2 regions of the Paenibacillus sp. FSL E2-8871 genome follow, and region 1 is predicted to be linked to the other one. Evidence: a T-box and tRNA genes for the amino acid it is inferred to sense, from the RefSeq annotation. Region 1 holds a T-box; the other holds one or more tRNA genes.
The links. A T-box is a leader RNA that pairs with one kind of tRNA and senses whether it is charged. The one in region 1 lies ahead of tyrS (tyrosine--tRNA ligase), so its partner is inferred to be a tRNA-Tyr.
Positions count from the first base shown of each region.

Region 1 (9,609 bases):
GCCCAGCTGCAATATGCATCAGCATCATGCCAAGATATGTGGATCACCGGATGATCAAGGCGTTCGTCTATATGAGAATCCTGACCTTCCGGATGACACCAATTCGCGCCCTCTACTACCCACCACCAGGGAGTTTGAGTAGCTACTTGGATCACCTTTTTCCCTGTCTCCATGGAAACAAAAGAATGAAACACATAAGACCAACCGAAACGCTCCGCATCTGTAACGTAGTTTGTTTCCTTGATAAAAGCAGCAAACTGCTTATTCGTAACTGCCGTTGCATCAATCAAAAAGGGAGATAAGGTAACATTCCTAGCGGGACCTTCTCCGTCTGCGGGGAACCCTTCTTTGTCATCCGTCCCCATAAGAAAAGTGCCTCCAGGAATAAGGATCATGTCCGAGAAATCTTTATCCCCTTCTGGTCTTTGGATAGTTGTGTTCTCCTTACAAACATCGATGGAACCTTGTTTCTCGACTTGATTTCGACTAGCTGAACAGCAAGCCCGTATATTCTCTGACATGTACTTACCTCCAATCTGGGATCGTCCCGGCTCTGTCTAAAAAAAGGCTACACCAAGAATGCCCGAGGCAACGATAATGGTGAGTGGATGCAGCTTATATTTCATTAAACCATAAAGTGCAGCGAATACAATGATCAACGTGCCAATGGTCTGCCAACTAATGAAAGCGTGTTCCATGCTATTTAATCCAAATCGAATCGCAGCATAGGCAATCAAGCCTGTAATCACTGGTCGCAAACCATAAAATAACGTTTTAATCCATTGACTGTCCCTCACCCGATAAAAAAAGATGGAAATAACAATGATGATGATTAATGAAGGCAGAACCATGCCTAATGTGGACACAATCGCTCCTTCTATTCCGGCTACACGATATCCAATCAAGGTTGCACTGTTCGTAGCAACAGGGCCCGGTGACATCCCTGCGATGGAAACTACCTCTTGAAATTCCCTTTCAGATAACCAACCACCAGCCATAGCTTCATGCTGAATCATCGGAATGATGGCGTACCCTCCTCCAAAGGAGAGCAGTCCAATTTTTATAAAGATAAAAAATAAATTCCAAATCACATCGCTTCCCCCTAGATGTAATACTCCGGATAATTCGATTCTTCATCAGAAGCTTTCAAGGAATCCTTCTCTGTCCGAACTTGGAGCCCTAAGAGCTGTTTGATTGGCATATATACAAAACCAATAATCAATCCAACTGCGATCACGTAAATGGGATTGATTCCGGAAACTAATAAAACAATCGGTATAACCAACGCTGTAACAGCCGTAGTCTTGTCAAATATAGCGTTCTTGGCCATTCGATATGCTGCTACTAGGATCAAAGCAATAACAGCACCATGAATCCCCTTCATGGCGGCAATAACTTTTGGTTGGTCGGCCAGTTGTGAGTAAACGGCGCTAAGCAAACAAACAATGATAAAGGTTGGAATCGTAATCCCAGCGATTGCAGCAATCGCACCCTTCACACCAGCAAGACGATAACCAATGAATGCCGCCGCATTTACACCTACCCCACCTGGTGCTGCGCCAGCTAAAGATAGAATTTCATCCATCTCCTCTTCAGCCAGCCATTTCCGTTTAGTGGAAATTTCCCGTTCGATCATAGGGATCATCGCATAACCTCCCCCGAAAGTTACGGGACCGATTCGAACAAATACCCAAAACAACTGGAACAATAGACTTATCCTTAGGTCTGTATTCGTAGTCACATTTGTTTTCATAGTTGTTCTCATGGATTCCACCCTTATGTTTTCTGTCGTAATTTCATTATATCACTTTTTCCCAAAATGGAATTAAGTTTTTTGAACGGTAAAATACAATCTATGGTTTATGCGTTATACTATATTAATGTTAATAAATACAAACTTTATAAAATACGATCTTACTAGTTCATCCTATATATAGCTTGGAGGTATATCGTGGAAAAGCGCTCGACACACATTCCATCACCAAAAAAACTCCTATACGACCGAATCGCCGAACAAGGCACTGTTTCCAAGTTAGATCTTCTACAGACATTTTCACTTACCAAAAGCACAATGACCCGAATATTAGATGAGATGACGGAAGAAGGCTTGCTGATAGAATGCGGATTCGGGGAATCTAGCGGAGGCAGAAGACCTATTTTATACCAGATCAATCCTTCCTACGGCTACATCATCGGTTTAGAGATTTCCAGACTGTATTCTTCCCTTGGTTTATTTGATATGCAAATGAACCCAAAATCAATTGTTCACTGGCGAATGGATCAGGCATTCACACCTGAAAGATTTATGGATCACATAAGTAATCAAATACGCGCCTTCCTTAGAGACCATCAGCTGAAGGACAGTCAAATTATTGGGATAGGAATAGGAGCAGTGGGACCGCTTGACCGGGAAAATGGTTTAATCTTAAAACCGCTACACTTCCCTTCTTCTGGATGGAACAATCTCCCTATTTGCAAACTGGTGCAGGAACGAACGGGCTTCAAAGCTTTACTCGACAACGGTGCCAATTCCGCACTCCTTGGAGAACGATGGTCCATCCGTCACGCTAACATTCAACATATGCTCTATGTTCATGCTGGAGCAGGACTCCGCTATGCGATGATGTCGCATGGAAGTATTGTTCATGGCACGATGGATATGGAAGATGCCATTGGTCAAATGATCATCCAGACAGATGGACCCCGATTAAATAATGAAGGGAACTACGGAGCTCTGGAAGCATTCGTATCTGTGCAGGCGCTAGAACAAAGTGCGCGCTCAGAGGCGAAAATAGACAACGATCTGATCTTCCAAAGATATAAAGTGGCGCCTGAGAAACTAACTTATGATGTATTGGTACAAGCCTTTAGAGACGGTAATCCACATGCGCGTGAATTATTTACTCAAGCCGCCATTCACTTCGGTATTGGCCTCGCCAACGTTATCAACCTGTTTCATCCTGGGACCATCATTCTAGGTGGTGCGCTCATCCACTCTCACGAGTTGTTTTTCCAAACGGCGGTTGAAGTGGCACAGCGAAACACTTACCGTTATCCTGAATACCAACCTCACTTCTCCCTAGGTACATTAAAAGAAGAAGCTGTGGTGACTGGCGCGGCTATTATGGTGAGAAATCAAATGGTTCTTTAACATAATAAAAAGGTTGTCCCACAACCATTTGCATGATTGTTGGGACAGCCTTTTTTTAATTTGAGCTATAGTGGTTGACAGCAACTCTTAAATTTTTTCCCGCTTCCGCAGAGACATGGATCATTTCTACCTGGAAGTGGTTTGGCACTTTTCCTGAACTCCAGCATCTGCTCCGATTTAAGTCGGTTTGCTAGCAGTATCATCCGTTCATAGGCATATGAGTAGAACATTTTATAACTACGGCAGAAATAATCAACCTCAGTACGATCATGAACATCAAGCCAATTCCGGTTGCGCGGACATCCCCCATTGCAAAAGCTAAGATACTCACACTTATAGCATGATTCATTCATATTGGGTTTCATTAACAAAAAGTCATCATATATGGGGCTGGTAAGCAATGCTTCAAGGTCGGTATGGCCGATATTTCCTAACTTGTGCTCTTCATCTATAAAGAAATCGCAAGGATAGGCATCCCCGTTCGTTTCAAGCACCATCATCTTCGGGCAGCATGAGTTGTGGACGCATAACTCCGCCTCATGATGCATGAATACTAGAAGCATATTCTCAAAAATACGAATGGGAAGCTCCGGATACCCATCGTTGTACCACAGATCAAATGTACGGCATAGAAACGCTCCGTATTGTTCAGGTGTAATTCGAAAGCGGCCAGGCATATCACTCTTCTGTGAAACAAAATCCATGCAAGGGATAAACTGAATATAAGGAAATTGTTGTTCCTGGTAGAATGCCATCAATTCGTCTGGTTTCATCACATTATCTTCATGAATCACCGTCAGAATACTATAGTCCACACCTTCATTCTGTAGATGGCGAATCCCACGCATAACTAGATCATAACTACCTTTCCCCGAACCCGTTATACGATGTGCATCATGAATAGGCTCAGGACCGTCCACACTAATCCCAACCAAATAGTTGTACCGTTTAAAAAATTTCGCCCATTTCTCATGAATTAGCGTTCCGTTGGTCTGCAGCGCATTACTGATCATCGTATGAGGTGGAGCGTACTTAGCTTGGAGTGAAATCACGCGTTCAAAATATGGAAGTCCGGCTAATAGCGGCTCCCCTCCTTGCCAAGAGAAAGTCGCTATACCAGATGATCTTTTCATGTACTGAGCGATAAACCGCTCCAGAAGATCCGTATCCATCACTCGGATCGGATGATGAGGATGTCCCCCTGCTGTGCTGTAATAGCAATAATCACAGGTTAAATTACAATCCTCCGAGACGGTTTTCCACATGACATGAAGAGTCTCAGGCCTCGAGGTCTGTATGCAAGTTGTCATACGATTCTGCCCCTCCTATATAAATACAACCTTTATGAAACCTATTTCCTATTTCTTCAATTAAATCATAGGTATGTGCATCAACGATGAGTAAAACATCATAGTTTGTCGAATATCTAGAGATAAAAAAATACACTCCCCATTGTCTGTTAAAACAATGGGGAGTGTATTTTCTTTGAAGATAAATAGAGCATTACCAGACACTGTTTCTTTAATTACGGACGTATTCCTTATTCGCTGTTTCCAACATTGATTTCCAATCCGCAAATTTAGTTTCTCTAACTACATGACGATCAAAAAGTTCATCAGGTATGTCAGCAACATCTTCTTCTGTCTTTACTTGAAAGTTTCCTTTGGTTACAAACTCATCGAAACTTTTGTAATTGGAATACTTACTCATAAACGCTTCATTAAACAATTTCTCGAAAGAGATGTGATTGGGATCTTCTTGATACGTTTTCTGTCCTTGTAACTCATTCATCAATTCTTCCATGGTCATTGGTTTTTGTCTTCTCAAATTACCACTCCTAATTTTCTGTTATAGTTGTAGAATATCATGTTAATCCATAAATCACACGAATCCTAAGCTTACCATAATTTTCGCTATTTCACCTTTCAAATTTCACTTAATATGCAAATGATCCGCCTCTATACTTAAAATACAACAAAAAACCTCCCTTATTCATAAGGAAGGCTCTTATTTTTAGGACAATTTCACCAAGCTGTAGTTTTTCTTACCCTTACGGATAATGATAAACCGGCCGCCGATAGCTTCGCTAGCTGTAACTTCCAGTGCTACGTCGCTAACTTTCTCACCATTCATGGAGATTGCTCCTTTGGTGATATCCTCACGTGCTTGACGCTTAGACGGCTCGATACCGAGATCAATTAACCACTCTACGATATTTTTAGATTCCAGTGTAGTTTCGTAGGTCGGCATTTCCTTGAAGCCTTGCTCGATCTCATCAGCAGTTAGGGATTTGATATCTCCACTGAACAGAGCAGCAGTAATACGTTTAGCCTGCTCCAGCAATTCTTCACCATGCACGAATCTGGTCATTTCTTCAGCAAGTGTTTTTTGTGCTTCGCGTTTATGCGGTTCAGTCTGTACTTTTTCCGCAAGTGCATCAATTTGCTCTTTAGATAGGAATGTAAAGTACTTCAAGTATTTCACAACATCACGGTCATCAGTGTTCGCCCAGAACTGGTAGAACTCAAACGCAGTCGTTTTGTTTGGATCGAGCCAGATTGCCCCTCCAGCTGATTTACCGAATTTTGTTCCATCAGCTTTCAACATAAGCGGGATCGTTAGACCGAATGCTTTTGCTTCAGGTCCTTCTTTTCTACGGATCAGATCCAGACCGCTTGTAATGTTGCCCCATTGATCGGAGCCACCAATTTGGAGCTGCACATCTTCATGCTGGTACAGATGCAGGTAATCTAGGGATTGAAGGATTTGGTAGGAGAATTCAGTAAAGGAAATTCCGCTGTCCAATCTGCTCGCTACAACATCTTTGGCAAGCATCGAATTGATGCTGAAGTTCTTACCATAGTCACGCAAAAATTCGATCACATTGATTTTATGCGTCCAATCGTAGTTATTCACCATACGAATTTGATTGTCGCCATCAGTAACGAACAGTTTTTTCATTTGTGCGGTAAGCGCATCTACGTTAGCTTGGATTTGCTCCAGCGTCTGCAATGAACGCTCGGATTGTCGTCCACTTGGATCACCGATCGTACCCGTAGCACCGCCAATTAGCATAACCGGACGATGTCCTGCAAGCTGGAATCTTTTGAGTACCATGAACGGAATCAAGTGACCAATATGCATACTGTCACCCGTCGGGTCTACACCGCAGTACACCGAAACGGATTTCTGGTTGGTCAATTCTCTAAGCCCTTCGGCATCGGTTTGTTGATTGATGGCATCGCGCCATTCTAGTTCATCGATAATATTCATTGCCTAACACCCCTTAAATTAGTAGATATCCTATAACGAATCATCAGTCCGCCAATCGAATATAAGGATAGTTGATGAAGTGAAACAAATAAACCCTTATATTTAAAAACAAAAAAATCGTCCCCTTGTCTATTGTAGACATAGGGACGATTGAATAACCGTGTTACCACCCAGATTGCACCAATGAAACGCTAATGCTAAAACACAGCATTGATGCCACTCGTGACGAGATATCGTTCGCCATTCCGCTCGGTGTTAGCCGAGATACTCCAAAGTGTAATTCGTACTCTTAGTGTGTACCGGGTTTCATCAACCCCCGGCTTTCTGAAACAGGGACTAAGCTACTACTGGGCTTCTTCAACGTATATCGTATATAAGATTACAGCCAGTATAGTGAAATAATTCTTCAATGTCAACATCTTAAGCTGAGAATGCTGAGACACACTCCTGCTGTGACGCACTACTAGTCATTGCCTGTTTTTTTCTGTTACAATTACGAAAAAAGAGGTGAACGACTCCGTATGCTTGATCCAATCGATAATCATATATTAGAACGCCTAACTCAAAACAGCAGAATTTCCTACACCGATCTAGCTAAAGAAGTTAATTTATCAAGTGTCGCGGTTAAGGATCGTATTGATCGGCTCGTCAATCAAGGAATTATTGAGCAATTCTCAATCGTCATCAACGCAGAAAAATTAGGAAAGAAAATTTCGGCGTATCTAGAGCTTGAAGTGGAGCCTGCCCATTTAAATCATATTGTCAGAGTCCTAAAAGAAAATGAACGCGTAGCCGTACTTTATGAAATGACAGGGCCATGCATTCTTCACATTCATATTCTAGTTGAGAACCTTGAAGAGATGGAGCGGTTTATGCATGAATCCATCTACTGTCTGGATGGTCTAGTCCGTGTAGAAAACCAAATCTTATTAAAACGCCACAAAAATCAGGATGGTCTAAATATATAAAAAAAAGAACCGACTTTAAGACGGTTCTTCTCTGGTTTGGATCTTATTATGTTTATGAAATGATTGCTAATTCAACCTACTCTGTTTTAGATAACTTAGCTTTATAAAATTTCGCGAAATATTCGCTGACCTGAACCTTCTCTTTTACAACTTCTATTGGAGCAACAAGCTTAACGATCTCTCCATTGTACATTCCTGTCGTCGCCCCGACTTTCATCTCTAGAACATTATTATTGTAGCTTATAGTTACTGTCTGAGTAGTCAGCTTCCAGCTCACCTTCGCACCAAAGCTTTCAAAGCTGCTACGTAATCCCACTGCCTTGCGCTCCGAATCACCGAATTGGCCTTTATCGATCAAAGCATGCACACCCCAGTTTCCATCCACCACCTGTGTAATTCCAAAATCCGCGGACACAGACATCAGTGAGTACGCTTCATCCTCGCTCAATTCCATTCCAGCCATTAAAAAATCTTTTGTTTTATGAGCGGCATCCTTCATTGCTTTGTCGATGGACGAGTTTTTGAAAATATCCGTCTGAGCACTAGCCCCCAGCTCCTCCAAATAATTGGCGTAGCTGAAGCCATGCACAACCCATTCGTATTCATTTTCAAGTAATGGGAAACTTAACCCACTCAGTTTTTGGTTAAGCGTTGCTTTTTTATGAAGAATAACTTGTATATCACCAGTAACTGATGTCTCGATCGCAGTTCCGTTAATCTCTGAATCCCCTTGGCCGGCATGCGGGTCACCAATTGACAGTAGCGCACCCGGTACGGATACAGGATAATACATCGTTGCACCTTCAGTAATCCGCCAATCATCAACGTTGCCACCATTGTATGAAGGAGGTACTGAATCTACAATATCCGCTTCTTTAGGCGCCACACCCATCGTGCCGAAGTGGAGACGTACTGGAATCTTTATACCTTTCAATACATCAAAGTTCTTATCAATCGTATTATGGTCTACAATTACACCTGGGTAGTCGATTGTCGGGTGCACTTGACCATCCGGATCGGTTTGCACTGTCCATTTGTAGTTATAAACAGCTGTTGCATAATCCGTCCCACCTTCAGTATCCATCTCATAGATGGTGACCACTTCACGTTTTTTCGGCTCCTCAACCATATCTCCGTATAGATAACCCCAGTTCGCCGCGGCATTCACGCCATAGGTTTTGCCTGCATATTGGTCATTTCCATTAGGTCTCAGCTTCATGTCCAGAATCTTCACTTCCAGAACATCCCCTGGCTCAGCGCCTTCTACTGCGATAGGTCCCGTCAAAATATGTACGCCTGGTCCACGAAGCGCTTCGTTCTTCTCCCCTTCTATCCAGTGAAAAACATCTTCAACACCCGCATCCCCTTTAATCATCCGATCGTAATCATCACCGGAATGATGCGTAATGGCCTCAACCGTCACAATATCTCCCGATTGTACTGTTAAAGCTGGATCACCTTTACCAATATTCCCCCAGCGAACAGTCTCCGAATTCGCCTTTAGAACATGCGTTTTCGGTTTATACGCACTTTCCATCGCGTCAGCAAAAATAACATTAACTGACGAGTCAGCTAACAAAACCGCCGATAAAATGACACTAACCTTCAGAAATATTTGTATTTTCATAGTCAAATCCTCCTCAACTCAATTTTGTGTTAGTTTTTATAACATTTTGTGTTTTTGAGTATAACATAAGGATACGAGATTAACAATATAAATATTTATGCGCTTCTAGGTTTAAATAATAAATCAGAACTATTAGATATCTTTAATTATCCAAGCCCCCTTCTTCGTTACAATAAAAAAACGCCAACACTTATTAGCTAATTAGCCATAGTGTTTGACGTTTATCATCCATTCTAAAGCGACAATTCATTTTCAACGTAGATCAGTAATACTCCTAGTTGCCCGTGTTACAATCCGTTTCGTTTCCTTGGAATCCGAAGAAATTAACCACTTCTCACTAAGCTGTTGCACCCAGTCTGGATTGCTTTTACTCGCATCGTTCAACCAATTACTTACAGAATCCTGAACGTATTTTGCCGGATCTGACTTAAGTGGTTCTAATAATTGAAGTGCTATTGCTGGGTTTTCTTTTAGCGCAGTAATATGCTTCGCCCATACCCCATGTGGCCGCGTCAATTCGATTGCATATCTCCTTATGTTCGTATCTTGATCATGAACCCAGCTCTCTAAGAACTTAATGGATTCATCCA
Region 1 covers NZ_JBBOBV010000001.1:1,704,093-1,713,701, forward strand. The annotation lists gene NYE25_RS07825 (formylglycine-generating enzyme family protein) at 1-521, opposite strand, end outside; gene NYE25_RS07830 (chromate transporter) at 558-1,091, opposite strand; gene NYE25_RS07835 (chromate transporter) at 1,103-1,765, opposite strand; gene NYE25_RS07840 (ROK family protein) at 1,952-3,151, shown strand; gene NYE25_RS07845 (anaerobic sulfatase maturase) at 3,217-4,461, opposite strand; gene NYE25_RS07850 (hypothetical protein) at 4,673-4,960, opposite strand; gene tyrS (tyrosine--tRNA ligase) at 5,165-6,424, opposite strand; T-box leader at 6,564-6,794, opposite strand; gene NYE25_RS07860 (Lrp/AsnC family transcriptional regulator) at 6,946-7,392, shown strand; gene NYE25_RS07865 (acetamidase/formamidase family protein) at 7,469-9,019, opposite strand; gene NYE25_RS07870 (DNA alkylation repair protein) at 9,272-9,609, opposite strand, start outside.

Region 2 (9,609 bases), 3.1 Mb from region 1:
AGCTCAGTCAAACTCCGAATGCCATATACTTATTGCCGGGAGTCAGACAGTGAGTGCTAAGATCCATTGTCAAAAGGGAAACAGCCCAGACCATCAGCTAAGGTCCCCAAGTGTGTGTTAAGTGGGAAAGGATGTGGAGTTGCACAGACAACCAGGATGTTGGCTTAGAAGCAGCCACCATTGAAAGAGTGCGTAATAGCTCACTGGTCGAGTGACTCTGCGCCGAAAATGTAACGGGGCTAAACACACCACCGAAGCTATGGCTAGATACTATGTATCTGGGGTAGGGGAGCGTTGTATGTGGGTTGAAGGTGTACCGTAAGGAGCGCTGGACAGCATACAAGTGAGAATGCCGGTATGAGTAACGAAAAGATCAGTGAGAATCTGATCCGCCGAAAGCCCAAGGTTTCCTGAGGAAGGCTCGTCCGCTCAGGGTAAGTCGGGACCTAAGGCGAGGCCGAAAGGCGTAGTCGAAGGACAACAGTTTGAAATTACTGTACCACCGTAATCCGCTATGAGCGATGGGGTGACGCAGGAGGGTAGTGACGCGGACTGATGGATATGTCCGTCTAAGCAGTGAGGCTGATGTGTAGGCAAATCCGCACATCGTTAAGGCTGGGCTGTGATGGGGAGCGAAAATTACAGTAGCGAAGGTCATGATCTCACACTGCCAAGAAAAGCCTCTAGCCAGGAGAAGGTGCCCGTACCGCAAACCGACACAGGTAGGCGAGAAGAGAATTCTAAGGCGCGCGGAAGAACTCTCGTTAAGGAACTCGGCAAAATGACCCCGTAACTTCGGGAGAAGGGGTGCCCCGGTAGTGTGAATAGCACGAGGGGGCCGCAGTGAAAAGGCCCAAGCGACTGTTTAGCAAAAACACAGGTCTGTGCGAAGCCGCAAGGCGAAGTATACGGGCTGACGCCTGCCCGGTGCTGGAAGGTTAAGGGGAGTGGTTAGGGGTAACCCGAAGCTATGAACCGAAGCCCCAGTAAACGGCGGCCGTAACTATAACGGTCCTAAGGTAGCGAAATTCCTTGTCAGGTAAATTCTGACCCGCACGAATGGCGTAACGACTTGGGCGCTGTCTCAACGAGAGATCCGGTGAAATTTTAATACCTGTGAAGATGCAGGTTACCCGCGACAAGACGGAAAGACCCCATGGAGCTTTACTGCAGCTTGATATTGAATTTGGGTACGATCTGTACAGGATAGGTGGGAGCCGTAGAAATCGGAGCGCAAGCTTCGGTGGAGGCGCCGTTGGGATACCACCCTGATCGTATCTAGGTTCTAACCTAGTACCCTAATCGGGTACGGGGACCGTGTCAGGCGGGCAGTTTGACTGGGGCGGTCGCCTCCTAAAGAGTAACGGAGGCGTTCCAAGGTTCCCTCAGAATGGTTGGAAATCATTCGAAGAGTGCAAAGGCATAAGGGAGCTTGACTGCGAGACCTACAAGTCGAGCAGGGACGAAAGTCGGACTTAGTGATCCGGTGGTACCGCATGGAAGGGCCATCGCTCAACGGATAAAAGCTACCCTGGGGATAACAGGCTTATCTCCCCCAAGAGTCCACATCGACGGGGAGGTTTGGCACCTCGATGTCGGCTCATCGCATCCTGGGGCTGAAGTAGGTCCCAAGGGTTGGGCTGTTCGCCCATTAAAGCGGTACGCGAGCTGGGTTCAGAACGTCGTGAGACAGTTCGGTCCCTATCTGTCGTGGGCGCAGGAAATTTGAGAGGAGCTGTCCTTAGTACGAGAGGACCGGGATGGACGTACCGCTGGTGCACCAGTTGTTTCGCCAGAAGCATGGCTGGGTAGCTACGTACGGACGGGATAAGCGCTGAAAGCATCTAAGCGTGAAGCCCCCCTCAAGATGAGATTTCCCAATTAGTAAGACCCCTTGAAGACGACGAGGTAGATAGGTTGGAGGTGGAAGTGCAGTAATGCATGGAGCTGACCAATACTAATCGGTCGAGGGCTTATCCTATACTTAATACGCAAATTCAATTCGGATTCAGTTTTCAGGGAGTCAAATTCCTGTTTGGATTGCTGTGGTACTGATATCGTTTGGAGAGATACCCAAGTGGCTATAAGGGGACCCTCTGCTAAGGGGTTAGACTGCGTAAGCGGTGCGTGGGTTCGAATCCCACTCTCTCCGCCATTTTCAATCCATAGCATTTCTAATTATTGTGGCGGTGTAGCTCAGCTGGCTAGAGCGTACGGTTCATACCCGTGAGGTCGGGGGTTCGATCCCCTTCGCCGCTACCATAATACCTGGAGGCTTAGCTCAGCTGGGAGAGCATCTGCCTTACAAGCAGAGGGTCGGGGGTTCGATCCCCTCAGCCTCCACCATTATTACTTTTTTAGATTTACTTTTTACACCGTGCCGGTGTAGCTCAACTGGTAGAGCAACTGACTTGTAATCAGTAGGTTGGGGGTTCAAGTCCTCTCGCCGGCACCATTATTATCAATGCGGAACCGTGGTGTAGTTGGCCTAACATGCCTGCCTGTCACGCAGGAGATCGCGAGTTCGAATCTCGTCGGTTCCGCCATTTTTTTCCACAAGACTAGGGTGGGAAGTTTAATGCTACCACTTTATTTTTATGTCAATTTAATATGGCTCGATAGCTCAGTCGGTAGAGCAGAGGACTGAAAATCCTCGTGTCGGCGGTTCGAATCCGTCTCGAGCCACTTTTCCCTGGGGGATTAGCGAAGTGGCCAAACGCATCAGACTGTAAATCTGCTCACGTACGTGTTCGGTGGTTCGAATCCATCATCCCCCACCATTTATGAGCCATTAGCTCAGTTGGTAGAGCACCTGACTTTTAATCAGGGTGTCGAAGGTTCGAGTCCTTCATGGCTCATCCCAAACAGAAAGTCATCACCTTATGGTGGTGGCTTTTTTTGTGTTTTATGGTTGTATTATAGTAGCGCGCTACTGTAGCGATTAACATAATATAAGAGAATATGCTAAAATAGGCGAAAAGAGCAAAAGTGGTGGAGCATGGTGACTATGGATAGTGAGACATTGCGGAAAAAATTAGAGCAGCTCACCGGAAAGAGAACCGGAATCAAGCAGTTAGGGAGGCAGCATTCAGCTTCTCTTTTTAGCATGGGATTAGAAGGACAGGATCAGCTGGTAATCCATGAGGGTCATCTTTGGGCACCTTTGTATGAGAGTGACGGACGTATAACCGCTGTCTGGGTAGAAATGGAGGGGCTCACCTCTCTGGAAGTACAACTGGTCAACTATGCAGTTCGAAATTTTGCTATTGCACTTAAAGCTACAGGGCTTAGAGAAGAAGGTGAAGTGGAGGCGCGGCAGCTTGGCGCTTGGTTGAACACGGAGCTAGAGCAAGAGAAGAATGACACTGAAATTCCCGATGAGATCACCCTAAAGGGACGTCTGTTCGGAGATATGATTCCATTCCTCCTTAGTAGTGAGATTGCCCATAGTCCACAGATCTCTTATCGTTCACTGATGAAATTACTGCGTAGCTATTTTGAGAACGAAATTCTGCTCATTCCCCTTCAAGAGAAGGAATGGTTAATTTTAGCTCGTAAAGAATTACTTACGGGCGGGGATGATAAGGATGATGAAGAAGAGAGTGTAGATGATCTTCTAGCACAGACTAGTATGGGGTTACATGAGCTGATAGCTAGTGAATGGGTAGGGGTATTCCATTTGGCAGTAGCTCCGGCTATAGTCCCTGTTAAGGGATTGACTGGATCTGTAGCTTTGCTCAGGGAGACGATTGTACTCGGTCGTATTTTTCAAGTAGGAGAGTATATTCATTTACCTTGGGAACTGCATTTGGAACGTTTGGTTAACAGCATTCCTGATGTACGCCGCAAACAGTTGCTTGGACAAATTGGTGACTACTCCTCTGTACTATCAGATAAAGAAATGCTGCTGACTTTGGAGACCTTTTTTGAGATGGACTGTAATGTAAGTGAAACCGCCAAGAAGTTGTATATCCATCGAAATACGCTGCTTTACCGTCTGGATAAGATAAAACAAGAGACCGGAGCAGATGTACGAAGCTTTGGGGACGCTGCTATTGTTAAGCTTACTATGCTTTTGTATAAAGTGACGAAAAGGAAATAGGTTTTTTGTGAACCTTACAAATAGCCATAGTGTCCCGACTGGGGTAATATAAATGTACAAGGAAACAGAATTTTTATATTAACTAATTAATAATTAACTCGAGGGGGAAATACAATGGCAGGCGTACGTTTAGAGCATATTTTCAAAAAATACCCGGGTTCAGATAAAGCAACAGTAATCGATATCAATCTTGATATTAAAGATAAGGAATTTCTAGTATTGGTTGGACCTTCCGGTTGCGGTAAATCCACAACTTTGCGTATGATCGCTGGTTTGGAAGAAATCTCCGAAGGTAAAATGTACATTGGCGATCGTGTAGTTAATGACGTTGCACCTAAAGACCGCGATATCGCGATGGTATTCCAATCCTACGCCCTGTATCCGCATATGAGCGTATACCAAAACATGGCTTTCGGTTTGAAACTTCGTAAAGTGAAGAAGGATGAAATCGACAAGAAAGTTCGCGAAGCTGCTAAAATTCTTGATATCGAGCATTTGCTAGATCGTAAACCAAAAGCGCTTTCCGGTGGTCAACGCCAACGTGTCGCTTTGGGACGCGCTATCGTACGTGATCCACAAGTCTTCTTGATGGATGAGCCTCTTTCCAACTTGGATGCTAAACTTCGTGGTCAAATGCGTGCTGAAATCACTAAACTGGTTAAGCGCCTTGAAACTACTTGTATCTACGTAACGCATGACCAAACAGAAGCTATGACAATGGGTGATCGCATCGTAGTTATGTATGATGGTATCATTCAACAAGCAGCTTCCCCTGAAGAGTTGTACAATGAACCTACAAACTTGTTCGTAGCTGGATTTATCGGATCCCCTACAATGAACTTTATCAATGGTACTTTGTCCGAAGTGAGCGGTTCTATCCGTTTCCGTGCTGAGAACCTTGATGTTGAAGTACCAGGCGGAAAAGCTCAAATCATCCGCAACAAAGGTTACATCGGTAAAGAAGTAATCATGGGCGTTCGTCCAGAAGATATCCATGAAGAGCCAGTATTCTTGGAAGCTTCCCCGAACACAATCTTCACTTCATTGGTTGATGTTACTGAAAACCTTGGTCACGAAATGCTCCTTTACTTGAGCGGCCTTGGTAAATCTACTGTAATCGCTCGTGTAGATGGACGTTCCACTACTCGCGAAGGCAGCAAGCCTAAATTGGCTATTGATATGAACAAAATTCACTTCTTTGATAAAGAATCCGAAGCTAACATTTTGTTGGGATAAGATTGTAAAGATCTTTTCTCTCTTGATAAAGCCACCCGAAAGGGTGGCTTTATTGTTTAGATGGCCCCTGTTTGGTTAGGCGCTAAGATTGCATTCATAAGCGTTATCAATTAAGATAGCAGGAGAATTACCTCCGGAATGTAAAGAGATCGCTGCCAACCGGACGCAGTAAGCGGACAAATACCGCAGGTGACGAAAGGACGAAATTACATGGCTAAGAAAGTAAAAGTATCTGAATTGGTACAGCATTTTCAATTAGAGGTTATTTCCGGCCAGGAAGGTCTAAAGAGACCCATTACGGTCGATGACCTGAATCGCCCTGGACTAGAGATTGCTGGTTATTTTGAATATTATCCAGAAGAACGTGTTCAATTGCTAGGCAAAACAGAACTCGCTTTTTTCTCCATGCTGCCCGAAGCTGAGCGGAAAAGTCGACTTCGTGGAATTTGCAATGATAACACACCTTGTATTGTAATTACACGTGGTTTGGAAGTGCCTCAGGAGTTAATTGACATAAGTAATGAAAAGGCTCTTCCTGTGCTTCGCAGCTCGATGGCTACGACTATTTTCTCCAGCCGTTTGACGAGCTTCCTAGAAGGAAAATTAGCCCCTACGGCGACTATTCATGGCGTACTTTGTGATGTATATGGTGTAGGTATGCTAATTACGGGTAGTAGTGGGATTGGTAAAAGTGAAACAGCCCTTGAACTCGTAAAACGCGGTCATCGATTGATTGCTGATGATGCCGTAGAGATCCGTCAGACTTCAGATAACCAGCTGCATGGTACAGCCCCTGAGTTAATCCGTCATTTACTGGAGATCCGTGGAGTAGGTATCATTAATGTAATGACACTTTTTGGTGCGGGTGCCATTCGTAATCATAAACGGATTACACTTGTTGTTAGATTGGAAGCTTGGCAGCAAGACAAGCAGTATGATCGACTTGGACTTGATGAGGAAACGACACGGATTATTGACACAGATGTTCCGCTTGTAACGATTCCCGTACGCCCAGGACGTAACCTTGCAGTTATTATAGAGGTTGCAGCGATGAACTATCGCCTGAAACAAATGGGCTTTAATGCAGCCCTGCAGTTCACGAATAAGCTAACTGCGACCATATCTGAAGATATGGATGATCTCGATTAGGAGTGTGAGAGAATGTTCCCATTAGCACTAAATCCTATTGTCTTCTCAATTGGATCACTGCAAGTACACTGGTACGGATTAATACTAGGTTTCGGTGCACTCGCGGGGTTATTTCTTGCGATCCGCGAGGGCAAACGGTTTGGTATACCACAAGAATTCTTTATGGATATGCTGCTGCTAGGTGTGCCTTCGGCCATTATTGGGGCACGGATTTACTTTGTAGCGTTTAAATGGGAGGATTATAAGGATAATTTAATAGATGTCTTTAAGATCTGGAATGGTGGCATCGCCATTTACGGTGCGTTAATTGGAGCCATTATTTGCGGGATTATTTATTTCCGCTATAAAGGCTACCCCTTCTGGCGTATCGTTGATATTTGTGCACCTGGACTACTTGCGGGTCAAATGATTGGACGCTGGGGAAACTTTGTCAACCAAGAGGCATACGGCAGCGTGGTTGAAGAGTCTTTTTTACGGGATAAACTGCATTTACCGGACTTCATTGTGAACCAAATGTACATAGGGGATGCTTTTCATCATCCGACCTTCTTGTATGAATCTCTTTGGAGCTTACTGGGTATCGCGCTACTAATGCTACTTCGTCGTCAGAAGTTTGTGCGAGCCGGTGAGATCTTCATGTCTTACTTTATATGGTATTCCATCGGTCGTTTCTTCATTGAAGCCATACGTACGGACAGCTTGGCCTTTAATGGAAGTGCAGGCTTGGCATCCTTTATGAACGGATTGTGGAAACCGATGGAATGGTTAGGCTTTGAGCAAGGATACTTGGACCCAAGCTATGGAAATATTCGTATTTCTCAGCTGCTTGCTCTACTGATCATCGTCGCAGCTGTACTGCTTATCATTATTCGTAGGGTCACCGGAGAGCCTAAAGCACATTATTCTGATCCTATCGTATGTACTAAACCAATCAAAGCAGATACCATAGTGCCTGAAAGCGCAGTAAATACACCGCAGAAAGCTCGTCACGGGGCTCAACCTGAGCAAGGACAGCCAGCGGATGGAGATAAGAAGGAGCAGTAAAGCTTATGATAGAATGCGTTCTTTTTGATCTAGATGGAACGATTGTCGATACGAATGAGCTAATTATTAGTTCGTTTATGTACGCGCTGAAGGATAATGGTCTAGCTCCACTCACTAGGGAAGAGATTATTCCGCATATGGGCACAACCCTTCAGCAACAGATGAGAGTCTTCTCTGGACTTGAGGATGTAAGTGGTGCGCTTGAGAAATCCTACCGTTCTTATAATTATGAACATCACGATGAGTTAGTACGTCCCTTTCCTCAAGTGAATGAGACAATGGAAGAGCTCTTACGTCGTGGAATTAAAATGGGGATTGTGACCACAAAAATTCGTCCAACAACGATTAAATCGCTTGAGATGTTTGATTTGCTAAAGTACATGGATACGATTGTGACGGTGAACGATGTTACTGAACCAAAGCCACATCCAGAGCCTGTTCTGACAGCAGTCAATAACCTTGGTGTTGATCCTCGTAAAACTCTTATGGTGGGTGACAGTACGGTTGATATTCAGTCAGCAAAAGCTGCTGGTGTATATGCGGCTGGAGTATCGTGGTCTTTAAAAGGCGAAGAGACTCTCCGCAAGTATGATCCCGACTATATCATCCATAACATGAAGGATATTATAGAAATTGTGGAGCGAGGAACGAGTGAATCGTGAGAAACGTAACCCGATATCCTGTAGAAGGTCATAACTCACTTTGGTACATTTACCGTACGGTCAGCCCGTGGAAGGGTGTCCGCAATTTTATTTTTATTCAGATTGCCCGTTATTGCCCGATTCTACCGTTAAAGAACTGGATCTATCGTCAGATTCTCGGGATGAAGGTAGGCAAGCATACCTCCTTCGGTCTGATGGCGATGGTGGATGTATTTTTTCCGGAAAAAATAACGGTGGGTGAGAACTCTATTATCGGTTATAACACGACGATATTGGCGCATGAGTATTTAATCAAGGAGTATCGCCTGGGAGAAGTAGTGATTGGTGAAAATGTATTGATTGGCGCGAATACAACGATTCTTCCCGGTGTAACCATCGGTGATTGGGCAGTTGTTGCCGCAGGATCAGTAGTACACAAGAATGTGGCGGCTGGCTCTTTTGTAGGAGGCAATCCACTGCGAGAGCTACGTCTAGCTTCATCGGAAGATTCTTCGGAACAAGTGTAAAAGATGCTTCGTAAACCCTGCAGTTTCATATTGCGTTTTTTTAGCGCAGGATCTGCAGGGTTTCTTGCGTCTTGGAGAAGCATATTAAGAAAACTTTAAGATCTTCTTAAGTTTTTTATTCGGATGTAGGCGGTATAATTAACCTTAGTAATCACGTAAATCCCACGCTAGGCATTCAGCGTCAAATATCAGAATGTAAATTCAGCAAGTGCAGACTTCCTGGTATGTTCAGTTTCCACATTCCGCTTAGCGTCTCTATGAACAACCATCATAGTAGAGAAGAGGAATTTAATATGAATACTGTGAGACAGGAAAGGCTGCCCCAGCTGGATATTTTCAGAGCTCTAGCTATATTAGGAGTGCTGCATGTGCATGCCTCATCTTTTGCTGCTGGAGAGCAGGCACTGCATTCACCTTATTATTACTGGCTGAACTGGATTAACATTTTCTTTAAATTCGGTACGCCCTCATTTATTTTCCTTAGCAGCTTCGTATTGTTTTATAATTATTATGGTCGTCCTGTGACACGTAGCTTGATCATTAATTTCTACCGTCGACGATTAAAGTATATCTTACTGCCTTATTTGCTAGCTTCTATGGGCTATTATGCACTAACTCTATATGTGAACGGACGATTGATGCAGAACTTTGGAGACAACTTGTTAAGCTTTTCTAGAGCGTTATTTTCGGGTTCCGCATATGCGCATTTGTATTTTGTCTTTATTAGCATTCAGTTTTATTTGCTTTTTCCAGTGCTGCTTAAGCTACTGCAGAGTTGCCGCTTCTTAATGAAATGGGCGATACCGGTGGGTTTGGCGCTTCAGTGGGGTTTTATTTTTTGGAATAAGTACGAACTGCACATTGTTGAAAAAGGGAGCTTGGCGATCTCCTACCTGGCCTATTATATGAT
Region 2 covers NZ_JBBOBV010000001.1:4,776,663-4,786,271, forward strand. The annotation lists rRNA gene NYE25_RS21720 (23S ribosomal RNA) at 1-1,981, shown strand, start outside; tRNA gene NYE25_RS21725 (tRNA-Ser) at 2,064-2,155, shown strand; tRNA gene NYE25_RS21730 (tRNA-Met) at 2,186-2,262, shown strand; tRNA gene NYE25_RS21735 (tRNA-Val) at 2,271-2,346, shown strand; tRNA gene NYE25_RS21740 (tRNA-Thr) at 2,380-2,455, shown strand; tRNA gene NYE25_RS21745 (tRNA-Asp) at 2,469-2,546, shown strand; tRNA gene NYE25_RS21750 (tRNA-Phe) at 2,613-2,685, shown strand; tRNA gene NYE25_RS21755 (tRNA-Tyr) at 2,695-2,780, shown strand; tRNA gene NYE25_RS21760 (tRNA-Lys) at 2,786-2,858, shown strand; gene NYE25_RS21765 (PucR family transcriptional regulator) at 3,008-4,102, shown strand; gene NYE25_RS21770 (ABC transporter ATP-binding protein) at 4,217-5,338, shown strand; gene hprK (HPr(Ser) kinase/phosphatase) at 5,549-6,487, shown strand; gene lgt (prolipoprotein diacylglyceryl transferase) at 6,500-7,531, shown strand; gene ppaX (pyrophosphatase PpaX) at 7,537-8,193, shown strand; gene NYE25_RS21790 (acyltransferase) at 8,190-8,699, shown strand; gene NYE25_RS21795 (acyltransferase) at 8,993-9,609, shown strand, end outside.
Region 2: it has a tRNA-Tyr gene. The T-box ahead of tyrS (tyrosine--tRNA ligase) is inferred to sense a tRNA for this amino acid. The anticodon was not compared.